Regions from separate parts of the Brucella sp. LJL56 genome, predicted to be linked through region 2. Evidence: predicted binding sites of a transcription regulator. Region 2 holds the regulator's gene; the other holds the start of a gene.

Region 1 (10,692 bases), 860 kb from region 2:
TGTTCGCCCGTTCTGGGCGCCGACCATGAAGAAGGTCGCGAAGATCGGTCTCCACATTTTCTACCGCACCTATGGCGGCGGATGGAGCTGATCCTTCCGGTCGTTCGGCATGGCGGGATCAGGTCGATTTCAAGTCACGTTTTTGTTAGCGGACTAAAAGGTCGAACAGGCGCATAAGACCGACTTTCGTCTTGAGGCGAATATGGCGCGACCATCCAAAATCGATTCCGTTTTTTTAGCCAATAATGTGACCAATCTGATCCTTTGGTTGGAAAATGAGTCGCACGAATATCTAACATATTGATATTTATTGATAAAAAACCTTTTGGAGCAATGCCTGCACCGCCTTGACTAGCGGGCGGCGTGTCAATATGTTGCGCGCAACTTGGAAATGGGATTGAAATCCTCGTATTTCTTGAAAAAAGGAGCTGCCAATGGCGCGCGGGACTGAACCCGGAAAGCCATCCGGTACCATCAAGAATGCGAAGAACGAACCCGCTTCCGGGGAGCTGGATCAGCGTTTGAACCGCCTGGAGGCCGAACTGGCCAAGAAGGGTGTGCTCAAGCAACCGGCTTCCGAAGAGGAGCGATCGGCGACTGCAAGCTCGGTCGCGCAGGCCATGAAGATTTCCAGCGAGTTTATCGCGGGGGTTCTGGTCGGTGCGCTGATTGGCTGGTTCATCGATCGTGTCGCCGGTACATCGCCCTGGGGATTGATCGTATTTCTCCTCCTGGGCTTCGGTGCCGGCGTCCTCAACGTGCTTCGTTCCGCTGGATATGTTGCTGAACAGGGTAACATTAAATCTAGCGCGGAAAAGAACGACAAGAAATAGGGCTTGACGGGCTTCACGGTAAAGTTCGTTCAAGTGTAAGTGAATAAGCGGGCCTTGCGCCCGAGACTGAAACGCCTTCGGGCAGACCAAATCGCCTTCGGGCAGGCCAAATTGCCTTCGGGCAGGGAAGACAGACGAGGTTAAGGTGGCGAACGATCCGATCCATCAGTTCCAGGTTTCCCGGTGGATTCCCATCGATGTAGGCGGCGTTGACCTGTCGTTCACGAATGTTTCGGCCTTCATGGTTGCAACCGTCGTGGTCGCTTCGGGCTTTCTCTACCTGACGTCTTCGGGCCGTGGCCTGATTCCGACCCGTCTTCAGTCGGTATCGGAAATGGCTTACGAGTTCGTGGCCACCAGCCTGAGAGATTCAGCAGGGTCGAAGGGCATGAAGTTCTTCCCCTTCGTCTTCTCGCTCTTCATGTTCGTGCTGGTTGCTAACTTCCTCGGTCTCTTTCCGTATTTCTATACGGTCACCAGCCAGATCATCGTGACCTTTGCGCTTGCCATCCTGGTCATCGGCACGGTCATCGTCTACGGTTTCTTCAAGCACGGTTTCGGCTTCCTCAAGCTCTTCGTGCCGAGCGGCGTTCCCGGCATCATCGTGCCGCTGGTTGTCGCCATCGAAATCATCTCGTTCCTGTCGCGCCCGATCAGCCTTTCGGTTCGTCTTTTCGCGAACATGCTCGCTGGTCACATCACGCTCAAGGTTTTTGCGGGCTTCGTCGTTTCGCTGGCCGCACTCGGGCCCATCGGCATCGGCGGTGCTGTTCTGCCGCTGATCATGACGGTCGCGATCACCGCACTCGAATTCCTCGTAGCCTTCCTGCAGGCCTACGTGTTTACCGTTCTCACCTGCATGTACATCAACGACGCAGTACATCCGGGACACTGAGTTCAAGCCGGCGGGCGACCGCCAGAACTGAAATCCGCGCTTATATTCAATCCAGAAGGAGCTTAACATGGAAGCGGAAGCAGCAAAGTACATCGGCGCCGGTCTCGCCTGTTTCGGTATGGCCGGTACGGCTCTCGGCCTCGGCAACATCTTCGGCCAATACCTCTCCGGCGCTCTGCGCAACCCGTCCGCTGCTGACAGCCAGTTCGGCCGTCTGGTGTTCGGTTTCGCCGTTACGGAAGCTCTGGGCATCTTCTCGCTGCTCATCGCGCTTCTGCTCCTCTTCGCCGTCTAATCAACGGTCGCAAGAAACGGGCTGGCCGCGAAGCAGCTTTGGGAACATCACCGCAAGGTCTTGTTCCATAAAGAAATGCAGACGCGGCTGGCCTTTGCATATGTCGTCTGAGTAAGGCATGATCCTTCTCCATCAGGATCAGATCGTGCTGGATTAAAGGGGAAATCTGGATGTTCGTGTCCACGGCGTTTGCCCAAACCGCCACAGAATCGCAACCAGCACCTGCTGCTGGTGAGCATGGCGCAGCCGATGCTGTGCACACCGAAACCGGGGTCGCTCACGATGCCGGACACGGCAGCGGCGTATTTCCGCCGTTTGATTCCACCCATTATGCATCGCAGGTTCTCTGGCTCGCGATCACCTTCGGGCTTTTCTATCTGTTCATGTCGCGCGTGGTTCTGCCGCGCATCGGCGGCGTGATCGAAACCCGTCGTGACCGCATTGCTCAGGATCTCGAGCAGGCAGCCCGCCTCAAGCAGGATGCCGACAACGCTATCGCTGCCTATGAACAGGAACTGACCCAGGCCCGCACCAAGGCTGCTTCGATCGCCGAAGCTGCGCGTGAAAAGGGCAAGGGCGAAGCCGATGCAGAACGCGCTTCCGCCGAAGCTGTGCTGGAAGGCAAGCTCAAGGAAGCCGAAGAACGCATCGCCGCGATCAAGGCCAAGGCCATGAACGACGTCGGCAACATTGCCGAGGAAACCACGGCAGAGATCGTCGAACAGCTTCTGGGCACCAAGGCCGACAAGGCTTCGGTATCAGCAGCCGTCAAGGCCGCTAACGCCTGAGGAGAGGACAATGGACGCTACATTCTGGGCACTGGTTGGCCTCATTATCTTTCTGGCAATCCTGGCCTATCTGAAGGTTCCGGCCATGGTCGGTCGGTCGCTCGACGAGCGTGCTGACCGCATCAAGAACGAACTGGAAGAAGCCCGCACGCTTCGCGAAGAGGCCCAGCAGTTGCTGGCCGAATACCACCGCAAGCGCAAGGAAGCCGAAAAGGAAGCAAGCGACATTGTTGCTTCCGCCGAACGTGAAGCCAAGGCACTTCTCGAAGATGCCAAGCGCGCGACGGAAGAATATGTTGCACGCCGCAACAAGCTGGCCGAACAGAAGATCGCAACGGCTGAAGTCGATGCCATCAACGCAGTTCGTGCTTCGGCAGTTGACCTCGCAGTCGCCGCAGCCGGCAAGATCGTTGCGGACAAGGTAGACACGAAGGTCGCAGGCAACCTGTTCAAGGATGCTCTTTCGCAGGTCAAGTCGAACCTGAACTAATCTCGACTCACAGAAGTTTTGACGAAAACGCCGCCCTTTCGAGGCGGCGTTTTTGTTTTTGGGCTTACAGCCACTGATTTCAATGCTGGTCCGATCAGAGGCTGGTTTCTAGTCCGCCCAGCTTGCGAAACAGCGGACGATATTCCTCTAAAGCAAGGTCTTCCAATGAACAGGCTTCCTGTGGCGTGAACCATCTGAGTTCCGTGTGCTCCCGGTCGCGAATGGTGGGGTGGCCGTCCCAAGCGGTGACGGTATAGAGGTGAAATGACGCCGCCGGATTCGCAACCTTGATAGAGGTAAGGAACGAAAACGAGCGAAGCGTTAATCCAAGTTCCTCGTTGACTTCCCTTTGAAGCGCGCTTTCAAAGGTCTCACCCGCTTCAACATGCCCACCCGGAAAACTCCAACGGTTTGGGTAAGCACGACGATCCGGGCTGCGGCGCCCAAGGAGAATGCCCTTGGGGCCGATGAAAACCGCATTGACAATATCCGGCATGATGGCCCTCCGACGGTGGCAAAGTGAGGTCAGTCCTTGAGGTCTGCCAGATGTGTAAGCGGCAGCTCTCCTTGTGATTTGACCGTCTGGATGGCGAAATTGCTCCGAATGTCGATCACGCCGGGAAGCCGCAACAGCGTGCCGGATAGAAAGCGTTCATAGGCTGCGAGATCAGCAACCACCACCTGCAACAGGAAATCGGATTCCCCCGATACAAGATGGCAGGAGAAGACCTCCGGCAGATTTTGCACGGAGGTGCGAAACGCCGTTGCAATTTCCTCGTGATGGCGCTCCACCCGGATGCCGACGAAAACAGTCAATCCAAGCCCGACCGCATTACGATCCAGTGCTGCGTGATAGCCTTGAATGACGCCTGCCTTCTCAAGCATCTTGACGCGCCGCAGGCACGGAGAGGGCGACAAGCTGATTTTCTCCGCTAGCTGGACATTGGAGAGCCGGGCATCTTCCTGAAGCGCCACAAGTATTTTGCGATCAATTACATCAAGCTTAAGTTTTGGCATGATCCGACATTTGACATTAAGATTCTGGCAGATTGTATCATAAATTCCTGACCCTACGCCACAAATCGCAAGGACATGCGCATCCAACACCGGATAGTTTCGGACATTCTGCTGCTTCGCGATCAGGCGTTCATTCGTCGGACGTTTCGGGTGGCGGTCAGGCTGGCACTCTCTTTATTCGCATTATCCTACGCAAAACCGCTTCGCACTTTTGCCGGAAATGCTCTGTTGGGCGATATCAATGAGTGAGATGTGGTTATATGCAGGCGCACTGGCTGCCGCATTTCTTGTTCCGGGACCTGATATGATCCTGTTGCTCCAGACCGGTGCGGCACAGGGCAGGGCCCATGCGCTTGCGGCTGCTGCCGGGCTCGCAATCGCGCGCGCGTGTCATGTGGCTCTTGCCGCTCTTGGTCTGGCAGCGCTTCTGCACGCCTTTCCCATGGCGTTCCATTTCGTCCGGATCGTAAGCGCCTGCTATCTGGTCTGGCTTGCTATTGGCATTCTGCGCCACCCCTTGCCGACAATGGATGCGGTTAGCGGCGTGCGCGAACGCCGTTCCTATCTGACTTCGGCGCGCAAGGGCCTCCTCACCAATCTGCTTAACCCGAAAGCGCTGCTTTTCTGTTCGGTCTTGCTGCCGCAGTTCGTCCATCCAGAGAATGGCAGCATTACGCTTCAGTTCGCGTTGCTGGGGACAGTCATGACGGTAGTAGGATTGTCGTTCGATGCGATTTACGCTTTTACGGGATCGTCGCTTGGCAACCTGTTCAAACGGTATCCCGCAATACAGACGATCCAGCGCTGGGGTTTTGCGGCGCTGCTTTTCGGCTTTGCCGCCAAACTGGCAACGGTTTGAAGTCTGGAGCGCATCCCAAAAAGTGTGAAACGCCTACGCAGGGAAATCAGTCCACTGGACTGATTTCTGTTCCTGCTTCGATCGATAAGATGCGCGTCAAACAGATCGTTAGAGCGCTGATCTGATTCAAAATCAGATCGAAATGCGCTCTAAGCGCTGTAGCGGCCTTTGATGGGCGCGAAGGTGTAGCGGTGGATGCCGGGAACGGGGCCATTCGTTTCGATGGCGGCGCGATGCTTCACGGTCGCGTATCCCGCATGAACCTCCAACCCGTAGGGTGGATGAGCAGCACCAGCTCGGATCATCATACGGTCGCGTGTTACCTTGGCGATTATGGAGGCTGCGGCAATAGAAATGGACCGCTGATCGCCTTTGACGAGAGCCGAGCCGGGGCAGAGAAGTCCCGGCGGAATATCGCGCCCGTCGATCAGTGCGTGGCATGGCTGCAAGATCAGACCGTCAGAAGCACGACGCATCGCTTCCAGTGCAGCCTTCCTGATATCGCTCCCATCAATGCTGCGTGCGCTGAGGCTTGCAACTGAAACGGTGACGGCTTTCGCCAGAATTATTTCGTAGAGCGCTTCGCGTTTTGCCGCCGTTAGCCGCTTGGAATCGTCCAGTCCGTCCGGAAGGTCATCGATGTCCAGGACGACTGCAGCGGCAACCACGGGACCGGCCAAGGGTCCGCGTCCGGCTTCATCGATGCCGACAATATGTTTCAGTCCACGCGAAAGCAGCCTTTTTTCTTCAGAAAAGTCAGGCGCTAGTGGGATATCAAAGAGGAGCGGAGAATCAGAAGCCGAGCGTTTCATTTGGCGGCGATGCTCGCATTGCTTCCGATTCTCCGCAAGGGCCCTGCTCGAGGACGGTGGCGTGAAAGCAGGTAGCCCTACCGTCTGATCAAAAGTCAGACGGAAACTTAATCAACCATTGCAATATATGGGCTGGCAGACGTGCCGCCGGTCATTGGTGGGCGGTTCTGAGTTATTCCCTTTATGCGGAAGTGTGCTCTAGAACAGAGAAAGCTGCTTGCCTCCCTTTTCGACCGGTTCGAACAGGTCGGTGCGCAACTGAAGTCGGCGTGCATTGAAGCCGAGCTTGCGCGCCGTAATCTCGAAACGACGCCCGATCTGCCATGCGTAGGGGCCTGTGCCGCGCATGCGCTTGCCCCATTCGGCATCATAATCCTTGCCGTCGCGCATGGAGCGCACAAGCGACATGACATGGCGATAGCGATCCGGATAATTGCGCAGCAGCCAATCCTTGAACAAGGGCGCGACTTCAAGCGGCAGGCGCAGCAGAACATAACCCGCCTCGCGCGCACCTTGCGCATAGGCGGCATCCAGAATGCGCTCGATCTCGTGATCATTGATACCCGGAATGACCGGGCCCATCATGACGGAAGCGGGAATGCCCGCATCGGCCAGCTTGCGAATGGCCTGAAGCCGTAGTGTCGGCGTCGAGGCGCGCGGTTCCATGGTGCGGGACAGATTGGCATCGAGCGTCGTGACCGACAGGGCGACCTTGGCCAGCCCCTTCTCCGCCATGCGGCTCAAAATATCGATGTCACGCACCACAAGGGCAGATTTCGTCACGATGCCGACCGGATGATTGGCAGCCTCCAGCACTTCGAGAATTTCGCGCATGATGCGCCATTTCTTCTCGACCGGCTGATAGGGGTCGGTATTGGTCCCGATGGCGATGGTTTTCGGCTGATAATTGGCCTTGGCCAGCTCGCGCTCCAGAAGGCGCGCGGCATCCGGCTTTGCAAACAGGCGGGATTCGAAATCGAGACCGGCTGAAAGTCCCATGTAACTATGGGTCGGTCGGGCAAAGCAATAGATGCAGCCATGCTCGCAACCGCGATAAGGATTGATCGAGCGATCGAAATTGATGTCGGGCGAGTCATTGCGGGTGATGATCGTCCGCGGCTTTTCGATCTGCACATCGGTCTTGAAGGGAGGCAGTTCCTCAAGCGTGGTCCAGCCGTCATCGAAGTCATGGCGCGTCGTTGGCTCGAAGCGCCCGGTCGGGTTGATGCCTGCGCCACGTCCGCGTCGCCGGGCATGATCGATGCGCAGGCCAGCCTCGCCGATCATCGCATTGGCGTGATCCGCGCGTCCGCTACCGAAGGCAGCCATGTCGGCCTGCTTGATGATATCTGCCTGCTGGATCACTTCCATCTTCGTCTCCCTGAATGGAAACATCGGGCGTTGTGCAATCACGACGAAAACAAACCGGAGAACAGCATCAAAACCGTTCTGTTGTGTGTGCCGTGCTGCCATGCGACTCTGTTCTGATGAATCTATTCCTATCGCAAGAATAAGAACAAATCAAGAACATATGCGTGACAGCTTTCCGTTCATGCGTTCTTGATATATGAAGCGCGCATGTTGTCCGTCGTCATCGAAACCCTGAATTCAGAACGAGCGCTGGCCCACACGCTTTCGGCATTGGTACCGGCTGTCGTGGAGGGTTTGCTGCGCCGTGTCACGGTTATCGACAGAGGATCGTCGGATGAAACCGCTCTCGTTGCGCTGGGCGCGGGCTGCTCCTTTTACGCCGAAATGGATATTGAGACAGCGTTGGATGAAATCCGCACGCCGTGGGTCCTACTTTTGAATCCCGGAGCTATACCGCAGGAGGGTTGGGAGGAAATTCTCCGCCGCCACATCGAGAATGATGGCGGTGCCGCGCGCTTTTCACTGCCGGAAGACGGCGGCTTTGGTGCCGTGCGTAAAATCTTCGGACACAAGGCGACACTGGATGCGGGGCTTCTGGTTCGGTTGGACATTCTCAGGCCGCTGCTGCTCGACGGCGTGGCATTTGACCAGCTTCCACAGCGCTTGCGGCCAACTCGTCTCAAACATCTCATTTTGCCGCCCGACGAAGACTGACCAAAACAAAAAGGCGAAGCTGGAAGCTTCGCCTTTTTCGTCAGACATGCCGACTGGATTAGTTCTGATAAGAGGAAGGCGAAGCATCGCCGAAGCGGTGAGCCGAACCATCCTGATAGACCGGAGCCTTGATCGAGGCAGGCGCCGTGTAGTCGAGCTTCTGGCTCTGCGTTGCAACCGGCGTACGGTCGTTTGCATAGAGATCGGCAGGTTCGCCGACATGTGGGTTTTCAGCGAAAGCAGCACCGGCGCTAAGGGCAACGGCAACGGCAGCAAGAGCAAACTTTTTCATTTTCGTAATCCTTCTGGAGCGTTTTGCAGCCAAATGGAAACATTTGGCGTCGCATAAACGCAGTGAACAAATCGCCCCTTCGGATGGCATAGAAGCCTTTCCGGGGCTCCCGGGTGGCACCATGCCATCCATCGGGGAGATAACTGGGGGAAGCTGGATGATCGGGAGGAATATCCAGCTTGGGAATTCATCGGGCGTCATCGGCTGGGAGGCTTTTGACGACGCCCTGTACTCATTCAATGCTTAGTTCTGGCAATGCTTAGTTCTGGTAGCTCGAAGGCGATGCGTCACCGAAGCGATGAGCCGAACCGTCCTGGAATGACGACTGGCCGATCGAAGCGGGAGCGGTGTAGTCGACCTTCTGGGAAGCAACCGGGGTGCGGTCGTTTGCATAAAGATCGGCGGGTTCGCCAACGCGTGGGTTTTCAGCAAAGGCAGCACCGGCGCTAAGAGCGAGGGCAGCGGCAGCAAGAACAATCTTTTTCATTTTCCTATCTCCTTGGAAAGTGGAGCGGCGTTTTGTTCGTCGTTCCGATGCTGCTGAAATGGGTGACAGTGGGTAAAAGTTCCAGTCACGAAAATGTTTTCTTAATCACACATTCGTGCGGCCAATTTTGGAGAGTTTCGATAATTTATAAGAAATAACTAAATATAATCAATAATTTGTGTTATATATCAGCCTTCACGAAACAGTTGTAAAAGACCTTTTGTTCAAAAAGCGCGAACAGTCTGTCCCAATATATTGTCCAATGTGAGTGAACAATAGGGCGATTTGCGGGCTTTCGGATGGGAAGCCGTTAAGGAATTATTTTCGGGAAGGGGCGCTTTGGGTCGCGATTATGAACCAGTCCGGTCTTTCGGCGGAAAGACGCGCCGCTGCCCGCTCTGTAGCGGCCATGTCTTCGAAGATCGCATAACAGGTTGCGCCTGAGCCCGACATCTGTGCGTAAAGCGAACCGCATGCACGAAGCAGATCGAGTTTATCGCCGATCTGGGGAACGAGTTTCAGCGCGGGAGGCAGAAGGTCGTTGCGTGTTGTCTGCAGATAAGCACATAGGTGGCCTATATCTGCGTGGGAAGTAAGTCTCAAGGCCGGATGATCGCGTTTTTCGAGCGCGCGAAAAACATCCGGTGTCGCCATAGCTGTTCCGTCATTGACGAGCAGCATGGGCAAGGCCGGAAATCCGGTAACGGGGATCAGGTCTTCACCGATGCCGCGCGCTACAAGCGGCGTGCCCTTCGATGCGCCGTGCAGACACATTGGCAGGTCAGCGCCAAGGCCAAGACCCATCATGGCGAGTTGCTCGAAACCGAGATCAAGTCGCCACAAAGCATCAAGCGCCAGCAGCGTTGCGGCGGCATCGCTCGATCCACCGCCTATGCCGGATGCGATGGGAAGGTTCTTTTCCAGATGGATGGCGACGGGCGGTAGAGCCCTTTGCACATGATCGCGCAATGCGTTGCGCGCCTTGAGAACCAGATTGCTGCCATCGAGCGGGATACCGGCTGCGAAAGGGCCGTCGACCGTGAAGCTGTCCTTATCGGCAAGTTCTATACGAATGACGTCGCCATAGCGCGCAAAGACCACCAACATGTCGAGCAGATGGTAGCCATCGTCGCGACGCCCCGTCACATGCAGCGCGAGATTGATCTTGGCTGGAGCCAGACGCGTCACCGCACTTGCAAACCCGGTATTCACGGGTATTTCGGTTTTGGGGAAAATGGTCATTTCTGGTTACGGACTGGGACTTGAGCATTTCCAGCAAAAGTGCGAAGCGGTTTTGCGTAGGATAATGCGGTGAAACAAATAGTTAGAGCGGTTACGACAATTCTGTAAAATCGACACCGCTTGAGAGAAAACATGGCGTTCGTGCTGCGGCGAGCGACCGCGCCGCTTCGTCGGCAACCTCTCTTGAAAGAAAGGTCAGTCCTTCTTGACGTAGTATTCGCCGGTTTTCGGATCCTGTACGAGTGTACCGTGAGCCCGGTTCTGAGTTTCCTTTTCCGCCTGACGCACGCGCTGGGACACGCGCGCGGCTTCACGCTTGAACGAGCGGTAGCCGTACCAGGCGGCGGCGATGATCAGCAGCAGAAAAATGAGCTGGGGCATGGCCTCAAGTCCTTAAGGGTTGCATCTCGGTTTGCCGGATCGCAAAGGCCGAAATGCCGGATGTTCATGAAGGGGCGGGAAGCGGTCCGCCCCACTTTCTGATAGCATATCACGGTGAAACGAAGGAATTCAAAGCATTGGTTCGAAAATCGCCGCTGATTTTCGTTGGCATTGTCTTTTCAGAGACCATAACGGCCCCAAAGCGCCTTCTCTTCG
Region 2 (10,692 bases):
TCGCTGAATGCCAAGGCTTTGCTCGGCGTGCTTGAAGGCAGTAAAAATGCCTATCGAGACATCGTCCTGCTCAATTCAGGTGCAGCACTCATCATTGCAGGCAAAGCGAAGGATCTGAAAGAAGGCATCGCTCTCGCAGCGCAATCCATCGACAGCGGTGCAGCACTTGCTGTCTTGCAGAAGGTGATTGCCGTTTCGAACGACAAAGCTGCCTGACGGAAAGGATTAAGTCATGTCCACCGACATTCTGCGCAAGATCGAGGCATACAAGCGCGAAGAAATCTCTGCGGCCAAGGCCGAACGCACCGTCGCCGATCTCAAGGCGCGTGCACAGGATCAGGAAGCGCCGCGCGGTTTCCTCAGCGCGCTGGAGGCCAAACGCGCTGCTGGTGAATTTGCACTGATCGCCGAGATCAAGAAGGCAAGCCCTTCGAAGGGCCTCATCCGCCCTCATTTCGATCCGCCAGCACTTGCAAAAGCCTACGAGGCCGGCGGTGCCGCTTGTCTTTCCGTACTGACTGATACGCCATCCTTTCAGGGAGCACCGGAATTTCTGACAGCAGCGCGTAACGCTTGCAGTCTCCCAGCCCTGCGCAAGGACTTTCTGTTCGATACATACCAAGTGCATGAAGCGCGTAGCTGGGGTGCGGACTGCATTCTGATCATTCTTGCTAGCGTCGATGACGATCTGGCAAAGGCGTTGGAAGAAACCGCGTTCGATCTTGGCATGGATGCACTCATCGAAGTTCACGACGAAACCGAGATGGAACGCGCACTGAAGCTTTCGTCGCGTCTGCTCGGCGTCAACAATCGCAATTTGCGTACGTTTGAGGTTGATCTCGCCGTGTCGGAACGCCTGTCGAGAATGGCACCTTCCGATCGTGTTCTGGTTGGTGAAAGCGGCATATTCACACACGAAGATTGCCTGCGTTTGGAAAAATCCGGAATCGGGACCTTCCTCATCGGCGAGAGCCTGATGCGCCGGGAAGATGTCGCGGCGGCCACCCGTGAACTCCTGACCGACAAGGCCTGACCAATGACGTCCAAGCTCACCCATATCGACCAGACCGGTGCTGCCAATATGGTGGATGTTGGGGCCAAGGATGAAACTGAACGCCAAGCCACAGCCGAAGGATCGGTCAGAATGAAGCCGGAAACGCTGGCGATCATTCTGGAAGGCAATGCCGCGAAGGGTGACGTCATTGGCGCTGCGCGTCTAGCAGGCATCATGGCGGCAAAAAAGACCGCCGACCTGATTCCCCTCTGCCATCCGCTTATGCTGACCAAAGTCGCTGTCGAAATCGAACCGGATCAGGCACTACCCGGTTTGCGCGTTCGCGCACTCGCCAAGCTCAAAGGACGCACTGGCGTGGAAATGGAAGCCCTCGCTGCCGTTTCCGTAACGTGTCTTACCATCTATGACATGGCCAAAGCCGTCGACAAACATATGGAGATCGGCGGCATCCGCGTTACCGAAAAAAGCGGCGGCAAATCAGGTGACTGGACGGCATAATCGCTGAACCTTGTTCTGGATCAATTCTTCCAGACAGGCTTTATGCTCTAAACGGGTCCACAATTCAGTTCGAGAGGAAACACCATGTCCCTTCTCCCGGTCGATGAAGCACTGGCCCGCATCCTGAAATCTGCGGAACCGCACGGCAAAGAGCAAGTCACCTTGTCCGATGCGGGCGGGCGCGTGGTTGCAACACCTGTGCTGGCGCATTTTCTCCAGCCGCCTTTCGACGGGTCGGCAATGGATGGTTACGCCCTGATCGCACCGGACAACATCTCTTATCCAGTCGTTTTCGACATCATCGGTGAATCGGCGGCGGGCAATCGCTTCGAGGGCAAATTGGGGATCGGACAGGCGGTTCGCATTTTCACCGGCGCGCCATTGCCCAAAGGCACAGACACAATTGTCATTCAGGAACATACCGAGCGTTCGGGTAACCGGCTCACTGTTCACGAAGGAATAGAGCCGGGACGGCATATACGCCGCGCGGGGCTCGACTTTTCGCCTGGTAATATCGTCATTTCGAGCGGACGTGAGCTGGATGCCGCTGCCCTGTCGCTCGCCGCTGCAAGCGGACACGCGAAAATCGACGTATTCCAAAAACCCAAGGTGGCAATCGTCGCGACCGGTGATGAGCTTGTCGCGCCGGGTGAAACACCCGGAAAAGACCAGATTGTTGCGTCAAACAGCGTCGGAATCGCTGAAATCATAAGGCGAGCGGGCGGCAGCCCTGAAGATAAGGGGATTATTCCGGACGATCCTGCCAAGATCGAACAGGCTATAGCAGACAGCCTGCAAAGTGGCATCGACATTCTGGTGACGATTGGCGGCGCGTCCGTCGGTGATCGGGATTTTGTGCATGGCGCGCTTCAGAAATTGGGCGTCAATCTCGATTTTTGGAAGATAGCCATGAGGCCGGGCAAACCCCTGATGTACGGACGCATCAGTGTGAACAGCAAAATTGTGCATGTTATAGGCTTGCCAGGCAATCCCGTTTCGAGCCTCGTCTGTAGCCTTGTCTTTCTCCGTCCGCTTGTCGCCAAGCTTGCCGGAACCAGCCTCGATGCCGATATCCGGCCCGCAAAGCTGGACGCGACCCTACCTGCGAATGACCACCGCCGCGATTATATCCGAGCTACAATCGAATCAACCCCGGATGGAACTCTGATAGCAAAGCCATTTCCAATCCAGGATTCGTCTATGCTTTCGGCTCTCGTCGGCTCGAAAGCACTTCTCATCAGGGATGAGAACGCCCCAGAGGCTGCGGTCGGCGACGATTGCCGTGTCCTCATGCTATAGATTTGACACAACTTTCGACCTCGATAATGCATGAAGAACAACATATAATCTATTGTAAATTATATATTATTTAAACTTCACATTGCCCTGACTTGCAAATAAAGCTCTGCAAGCATGGCATTCCGTTCGCTCTCGGCTCAAGCGTTAATGATTTTAAAACCATTGCAGAACAAGACTGGAACATATAGTGTTCGTTCTGGTTTTGTTTTTCTCGATTCTTGGCCGGGAGGGTGTCGCGCATGTTAACCCGTAAACAGCACGAGCTTCTGCTGTTCATTCATGAACGTCTAAAAGAAACGGGCATTCCCCCGTCTTTCGATGAAATGAAGGAAGCGCTCGATCTGGCTTCAAAATCGGGTATCCATCGTCTGATCACCGCTCTGGAGGAACGTGGCTTCATTCGTCGTTTGCCGAACCGAGCACGTGCGCTTGAGGTCCTGCGCCTGCCGGATTCTATTGCTCCAGGGCTCAATGCACAAAAGAAGTTCGCTCCTAGCGTTATCGAAGGTAGCCTTGGCAAAGCGCCGCCGCCTCCACCGTTGCGCCCTGCCCCTGTGGCCACGAATGACGACACGTCTGCAACTGTTTCCGTGCCGGTCATGGGGCGAATTGCTGCTGGTGTGCCGATTTCAGCCATCCAGAATCAGACCCATTCCCTCAACCTTCCGCCAGAAATGATTGGTGCGGGTGAGCATTACGCTCTCGAGGTCAGAGGCGATTCAATGATCGATGCCGGAATTTTCGATGGAGACACAGTCATCATCAAGCGTGGCGAATCCGCAAATCCTGGTGAAATCGTCGTCGCTCTCGTCGATGACGAAGAAGCCACATTGAAGCGCTTTCGTCGTAAGGGTGCATCCATCGCGCTCGAAGCAGCCAACCCTGCCTATGAGACACGAATCTTCGGCCCTGACCGAGTACGGGTTCAAGGTAAGCTTGTTGGCCTGATCCGCCGCTATTAAGATGTTTCCGGCAAAAAGAGAAACGGCTTTGCGCTGGAAAATGCGTAAAGCAAAGAGATAGAGCGTATCCAAAGTTCCCTTTTAGCCGGGAGCCTTCCAGGATTATTCGCAGCGATTTGCATCATCATTGGCGTCTGATGAACAGCTCGCTGCATTTTGGGCAGAGCGGGATTTTGGTTTGTACTCGCGTTCCGCTAAACCGCGTGCCGGACGTGAATGGATGCGATGCAAATGCCAGGGACGGCTCGGTGTATCGACAGCAAATGTTATCCGGCTGTCCTGTTGCAGCTCAGATGTTGGCGATGCCGCCTCAGCTTTCGTTGTTTTGGGTGAAATTAAGGATAAGGCCTGAGGAGTTCGGTTTTGTTCTGCTGCTTTTCCGAGTCTTATCTCCACAGATCCCTTTAGCGCCAGATCGCGTTTACTGATGCTCAGAGTTGTTGAGCGCCCGCACGAAGATTCCTTGCCAGGAACAGCGAGAATGACCACATCGCCAATGTTGCAGGCGATCTCTTGCATCGCGATATCTGCTGTGTAGGCCAGTGTGTGGCCATCGCGCAAGTTGATCGTGCACAATCCATCTTCACATTCGAACCCATCCGAATCCGTTCGTTTTCTGTTTTTGCCCGATGGCGGTGCAATGAATTCTTCGACCAGATATGCTGTTTTCCAATTATCGACTGTAAATTGCGACGGACGGCTCCGATTGACTGCAAATCTCCCATCAGCCAGTCGGACTCCAACCAGTTTGGCATCTTCTGATACCACGATGTCGGGAAAAGGTTCCCTGACGAAAGCAGCGAACCCAAGAACGATGAAGGGCAGCGCCAACACCTTCAGTCTAGTCGACAAAACAACAGCCAGAACAAGCGCAATGGTCCAGAAAACGAGAGTGAGTGCAGGCATGGCGCCGGGATTGCCATCGGGGGACCACGCCGCAACAAAAGAGGCAATGTGTCTGACAGCGAAGATACCCCAGCCCACGATCTGCAAAGGCACCCAGTCCAGTTGCAATGGCATCAACACAAGGCCGAAGACAGCAAACGGCATTACGAGAAGAGCTATTACGGGCTCAGCGAGGACATTTCCTACCAAACCGAACGGCGCTGTGTTGTTGAAATGATAAGCTGCAAAAATCCCGCTCGCCAGTCCGGCAATGAGCGAGGTACCAGCCGCAGCCGTGATAGGCTTCAGGACTTTTCCAGCGAAACCATAGGTGGTCTTCCCACGCTTTCCCGCTCCAACCTGCCCGATCACGTTGCGCTGGCTCCACCAGGCAAAACCTGCAATCAACGCGGCCGTAGCCGAAAAAGACATTTGAAAACTCGGCCCCAATATTTCATGCGGCGAGATTGCAATCATAGCTATGGCCGCAATCGCCAGATTACGCATACTGATCGCAGCACGGTCCACCAGCAATGCACCAAGCATAACCGCGATCATTACATAGCTTCGTTGTGCGGCCACATCCGCACCCGACATCGCAAGATAGAAAGTACAGCTTAGCAGGGAGAGAAATGCCGCATACTTCTTCACGGGATGCCGCACGCTAAAGGCCGGAAAAAGAGCGAAAAGAGAGCGCAACGTCAGCATGACGACTCCGGCTGCAAGCGCCATATGCAAGCCGGAGATCGACAGAATATGCGCAAGCCCCGCTTTGCGCAGATCTTCATTCGTCTGCTCACTAATCCCGGCCCGCGTGCCTGCTACGAGTGCCGAGGCGACACTGCCATCCTCCCCACCTATCACTTCCTCGATTCGTTCAGACACCCGAACACGCAACATGGCAATCCACTGGGAAATTTCCGCAGTCAGTTCATCTGGCGGAGAAACCGTCGCCACTTTGGGTGTTCCGAGAAAGAAACCATTGGCGCCAATCCCATTGAAATAAGCGTGAAACGAGAAATCATAGTTGCCGGGGCGAACCGGGCCTGAAGGGGTTCGCAATCGGACAAAACCCGTCAGTCCGCCGCCGATCACCGTCGATGCAGGAATGTCCCTTGCATTGACGCGGATGCGCTTGGGCGGAAAACGGAGTTTGGGGCGTTCGGTCTGGAGCACATCAAGCGTTATCCGCCAGCTTTCGTTATCCTGATACTCCAGCGCAATAACCCGTCCCGTCACACGTGTCGCTACATCGGAGCCCAGCATCGGCGTTGCACGACGCTCCGTCTCCCATTTGCCGACCACAAGACCGGCTATCAAAGCGATGGCCAACGTTGTGCCTTGCGTAGCGACATGGTGCCTTCGCGTTGCAATTCGCAAACCGACGGCGATCGCAAGCATGGATAGAAGTGGTGTCCACGCAGGTTCGAATGAGAGCGTAAAATAGATGATTGCGCCAACACCGGCGAAAACTGGCAATAAGAGAAAAAATACGCCTCGCCCGGCTTCAGTTTCAATTGCTGCCCTGACCTGATCAGTTGCAACGAAGAGAATGGAGAGTAGACGCTCACGCCGGCTGAGCACAGGCGGCTTGACCAATTCCGGATTTGCCGGAGGTTCTGTTTCATTCTGGGGCCAAGCCTCTGGCAACAAAGCACGCAACAGACCATCGGGCATGCTTCTGACAAGCGCCCGCTCGTTAGCATTGCTCGCTTCCCTGATGCCTGTCATGCCCCCGCCTGACCGCAAAAGTTAGCCCAAACCGCCGAAATACCCCGAAAGAACGACGGCACATCAGCACGAAAGGGATGTGAAACCCTTGCGCACATTGCTGCCTATGCTACATGAACCGCAGCCGAAATCGAGTGGGTTCGCATCACGAACCCCGATTGCCTGCCGGAGTTTCTCCCGCAGGCGTTAGAATTCAAGTTTGCGCCAGTGTCTCGGCATTCGCCGCTACTCTCAAAAGGCGCATGACATAGTGGAGCTATCATGTCGAAACCGGTCGTTACCCGTTTTGCCCCCTCGCCCACGGGGTATTTGCACATCGGTGGTGCGCGCACTGCCTTGTTCAACTGGCTCTACGCCAAGCACAATGGCGGCAAGATGTTGCTGCGCATCGAAGACACCGACCGGGAACGTTCCACAGACGCCGCGACCGCTGCCATTCTCGATGGGCTGACCTGGTTAGGTCTGGATTGGGACGGCGACGCCATCTCACAGTTTGAACGCGCACCTCGCCATCGTGAAGTAGCGGAAGAACTCGTCGCTCTTGGGAAGGCATATTATTGCTATACAACGCCAGAAGAACTGGAAGAAATGCGCGAGAAAGCACGGGCGGAAGGCCGCCCGCCGCGCTATGATGGTCGCTGGCGTGATCGCGATCCGTCTGAAGCGCCTGCAGGCGTGAAGCCCGTCGTCCGGATCAAAGCTCCGCAGGAAGGCGAAACCCTCGTTCGGGATGCTGTGCAGGGCGACGTGCGTTTCCCGAACAAGGATCTCGATGATTTCATTATTCTGCGTTCCGACGGTACGCCGACTTATATGCATGCGGTTGTGGTCGACGATCACGATATGGGTGTGACGCACATCATTCGCGGCGACGATCATCTTACCAACGCCGCGCGACAGACCGTAATCTATGATGCGATGGGGTGGGACGTACCGCAAATGTCGCATATCCCCCTCATTCATGGTGCCGATGGCGCAAAACTCTCCAAGCGTCATGGCGCCCTGGGTGTCGATGCTTACCGTGCAATGGGCTATTTGCCCGCAGCCCTGCGCAACTATCTCGTGCGCCTCGGTTGGAGTCACGGTGATGACGAAGTCATGTCGACCGAGCAAATGATCGAGTGGTTCGACGTCAAAGATATCAATAAGGGCGCAGCCCGCTTCGACTTTCAAAAGCTTGAGGCAATTAACGGCCTCTATATGCGTGCCAGCGATGATAAAGCGCTTTACGACGCGCTCGTCACCGTTCTGCCGGAAATCGAAGGTGGTAAGGAAATTGCAGACGCTCTGGACGACAAGCGAAGCGCACAATTGCTTGCGGCCATGCCTGGCTTGAAGGATCGTGCCAAAACTCTGGTGGAACTGGCCGACGGATCGAAGTTTATCTTTGCAGCCCGTCCGCTCGACCTTGATGAGAAGGCAGCTTCGCTCCTGAACGAGGAAGGCCGCTCCGTCCTTAAATCCGTGCTCCCGGATTTGGAAGAAGCTGGAGAGTGGACCGCTGAATCGCTTGATGCCGTCGTACGGACTCACGCAGAGAAAACCGGGCTGAAACTGGGCAAGATTGCACAGCCCCTACGTGCAGCATTGACTGGTCGCGCCACCTCTCCGGGCGTGTTCGACGTGCTTTTCGTCCTTGGACGCGAAGAGTCACTTGGACGTATTCGCGATCAAATCGGTTAAGGTGGGAACATTCACGCTGACGTGACAAAACCGGCGTAAATAGTTCAAATTACGCATTGCATCACGAACCGTTTGGGATAGTTTGACGGGCAAAATCGTTAGGATAATGCGTGAAACGCTGATGGTCCCCGCAGGCCGGGGACTATGCCAAAAGATAAAAGACAAATTATAACGACGATTACAATTCTGCCGTCGTGCGGGCGGCAAAGTGGACATGAAAGGAAACACGATGTCAGATAGGACAGCCAGCTTTACACTAGAAGGCAAAACATTCGACCTGCCTGTGCGACAAGGCACTGTCGGACCAGACGTCGTTGATATCGGTCCACTCTACAAGAATTCCCAGATGTTCACCTACGATCCGGGCTTCACATCCACTGCATCGTGCGAATCCAAGATCACTTACATTGATGGCGATGAAGGCACGCTGCTCTATCGCGGCTACCCGATCGATCAGCTCGCCGAACACGGTGATTTTCTGGAAACCTGCTATCTGCTTCTCTACGGCGAATTGCCGACGGCAACCCAGAAGTCTGACTTCGACTATCGTGTGACGCGCCACACGATGATCCACGAGCAGATGACGAAGTTCTTTACGGGCTTCCGTCGCGATGCCCATCCGATGGCTGTGATGGTCGGTTGCGTTGGTGCAATGTCAGCCTTCTATCATGACTCGACCGACATCACCGATCCGCATCAGCGTATGGTCGCTTCGATCCGTCTGATCGCCAAGGTTCCGACGCTCGCCGCTATGGCCTACAAGTACCATATCGGCCAGCCGTTCATGTATCCGCAGAACGATCTCGATTTCGCATCGAACTTCCTGCACATGTGCTTTGCCGTTCCGTGCGAAGATTACAAGGTCAATCCGGTTCTGGCACGCGCGATGGACCGTATCTTCATCCTTCATGCAGATCACGAGCAGAACGCCTCGACCTCAACCGTGCGTCTCGCCGGTTCTTCTGGCGCCAATCCATTTGCATGTATCGCTGCCGGCGTTGCCTGCCTCTGGGGTCCGGCCCATGGTGGCGCAAATGAAGCTGCACTCAACATGCTGGCTGAAATCGGTTCCGTTGACCGTATTCCAGAATTCATCGCCCGTGCAAAAGACAAGAATGATCCGTTCCGTCTGATGGGTTTTGGTCACCGCGTCTACAAAAACTATGATCCACGCGCCAAGATCATGCAGAAGACCTGCCATGAAGTTCTGGGCGAACTCGGTATCAAGGACGATCCATTGCTCGACGTTGCGATGGAACTCGAAAAGATCGCCCTGACGGACGAATACTTCATTGAGAAGAAGCTTTATCCGAATATCGACTTCTACTCCGGCATCACGCTGAAGGCTCTCGGCTTCCCGACCGAAATGTTCACGGTTCTCTTTGCTCTCGCCCGCACCGTCGGCTGGGTCGCACAGTGGAAGGAAATGATCGAAGATCCGCAGCAGAAGATCGGCCGTCCGCGCCAGCTCTATACCGGCGCTCCCGAACGCGATTACGTGCCGCTCGCAAAGCGCAAATAAGTATCCGACCTACAAGAAAACCCCGGTTACCTTTGGTAGCCGGGGTTTTTCATGTCTTGTCTGAATCTGAACATCAGCTCCTGGAATTGTTTGCCAGTTCCAGAATGACCTGCGCTCCGATCTCACCAGACGGGCGCTCGGTTGACATGATCGAAGCGACCCTATCAAAACCGTCCAGTTGCGCTTGACGTGCCGACCCAGGACGCATCAGCCGCTCAAGGTTGCGGGCGAGCATTCCCGGACGAACAAACTCGTTAAAATATTCGGGAACGACTGGCTCGTCGGCAATGATATTCGGCAAGGCTGCGCTCCAGATCGTGATCTTAGGCATCAGAAATTTACGTGCGAACCAGTCCGCCTTATAGGAAAGCACACTAGGAATGCGCGAGAGGGCCAGCTCCAGCGAGACAGTTCCCGAAGCCGCGAGCGCCGCATCGGCGCGGGAAAACGCCTTCCACTTTTCTTCGTCACCCAGCACAATGAGCGGCTTGATAGCCCAGTTCTTAGAAAGATCCCGCACCATTTCCTCAATACGGGGCAGTGTTGGCAGAACAACGTCGAGTTTCTCGACACGTGCCGCAAGTTCGCCAACAGCCTGTCCGAACGGCTCCATGAGCATCTGGATTTCAGTCCGACGCGAGCCTGGCAAAACAAGCAACGTTTTCCGGGTTCCAACAGTCCGTTGTGCTTCCAGAGCTTTCTGCGCAGCCCGCGTATGCAATATCGGTTCATAGCTGGAAAGGCGGTGCCCGACATAAGTGGCACTCGGTCCGCTCAAGCGTTGCATAACCTCGACTTCAAACGGAAGAATAGTCAACACATGATCGAAATAGGCCTTCATCGCCCGGGCACGCTGCGGACGCCAGGCCCAAACACTCGGCGCTATATACTTCACAATAGGAATTGACGGATTCGCGGCTCTGATCTTTCTGGCAACACGATGTGTAAACTCGGGACTGTCGATCAGGAGTACGCAATCCGGCTTCTCTGCAACAATGCGCCGCGCCGTCTGCCCGATACGCAACATCAGCCCCGGCAAATTTTTAAGAATTGCGCCCAGTCCCATAAGTGCAATCTCGTGTGGATCAAAAAAGGAT

The links. The regulator LexA, encoded in region 2, represses DNA repair genes until DNA is damaged. The targets are predictions, from matches to a motif close to TGTTCNNNNTGTGTTCNG.
Positions count from the first base shown of each region.
Region 1: the regulator LexA is predicted to act here: its motif matches at 7,502-7,519, upstream of ACYSN1_RS04715 (glycosyl transferase).

Region 1 covers NZ_JBTXLQ010000001.1:954,391-965,082, reverse strand. The annotation lists gene ACYSN1_RS04770 (cell wall hydrolase) at 1-91, shown strand, start outside; gene ACYSN1_RS04765 (AtpZ/AtpI family protein) at 435-833, shown strand; gene ACYSN1_RS04760 (F0F1 ATP synthase subunit A) at 979-1,728, shown strand; gene ACYSN1_RS04755 (F0F1 ATP synthase subunit C) at 1,796-2,023, shown strand; gene ACYSN1_RS04750 (F0F1 ATP synthase subunit B) at 2,194-2,811, shown strand; gene ACYSN1_RS04745 (F0F1 ATP synthase subunit B) at 2,822-3,301, shown strand; gene ACYSN1_RS04740 (NUDIX domain-containing protein) at 3,396-3,797, opposite strand; gene ACYSN1_RS04735 (Lrp/AsnC family transcriptional regulator) at 3,827-4,318, opposite strand; gene ACYSN1_RS04730 (LysE family translocator) at 4,560-5,177, shown strand; gene ACYSN1_RS04725 (ribonuclease HII) at 5,327-5,989, opposite strand; gene ACYSN1_RS04720 (PA0069 family radical SAM protein) at 6,188-7,360, opposite strand; gene ACYSN1_RS04715 (glycosyl transferase) at 7,568-8,074, shown strand; gene ACYSN1_RS04710 (hypothetical protein) at 8,133-8,366, opposite strand; gene ACYSN1_RS04705 (hypothetical protein) at 8,626-8,853, opposite strand; gene ACYSN1_RS04700 (4-(cytidine 5'-diphospho)-2-C-methyl-D-erythritol kinase) at 9,172-10,095, opposite strand; gene ACYSN1_RS04695 (hypothetical protein) at 10,291-10,476, opposite strand; gene ACYSN1_RS04690 (S49 family peptidase) at 10,656-10,692, opposite strand, start outside.
Region 2 covers NZ_JBTXLQ010000001.1:91,332-102,023, reverse strand. The annotation lists gene trpD (anthranilate phosphoribosyltransferase) at 1-216, shown strand, start outside; gene trpC (indole-3-glycerol phosphate synthase TrpC) at 233-1,033, shown strand; gene moaC (cyclic pyranopterin monophosphate synthase MoaC) at 1,037-1,513, shown strand; gene ACYSN1_RS00535 (molybdopterin molybdotransferase MoeA) at 1,598-2,812, shown strand; gene lexA (transcriptional repressor LexA) at 3,052-3,774, shown strand; gene ACYSN1_RS00525 (ComEC/Rec2 family competence protein) at 3,877-6,390, opposite strand; gene gltX (glutamate--tRNA ligase) at 6,652-8,073, shown strand; gene gltA (citrate synthase) at 8,303-9,595, shown strand; gene lpxB (lipid-A-disaccharide synthase) at 9,669-10,692, opposite strand, start outside.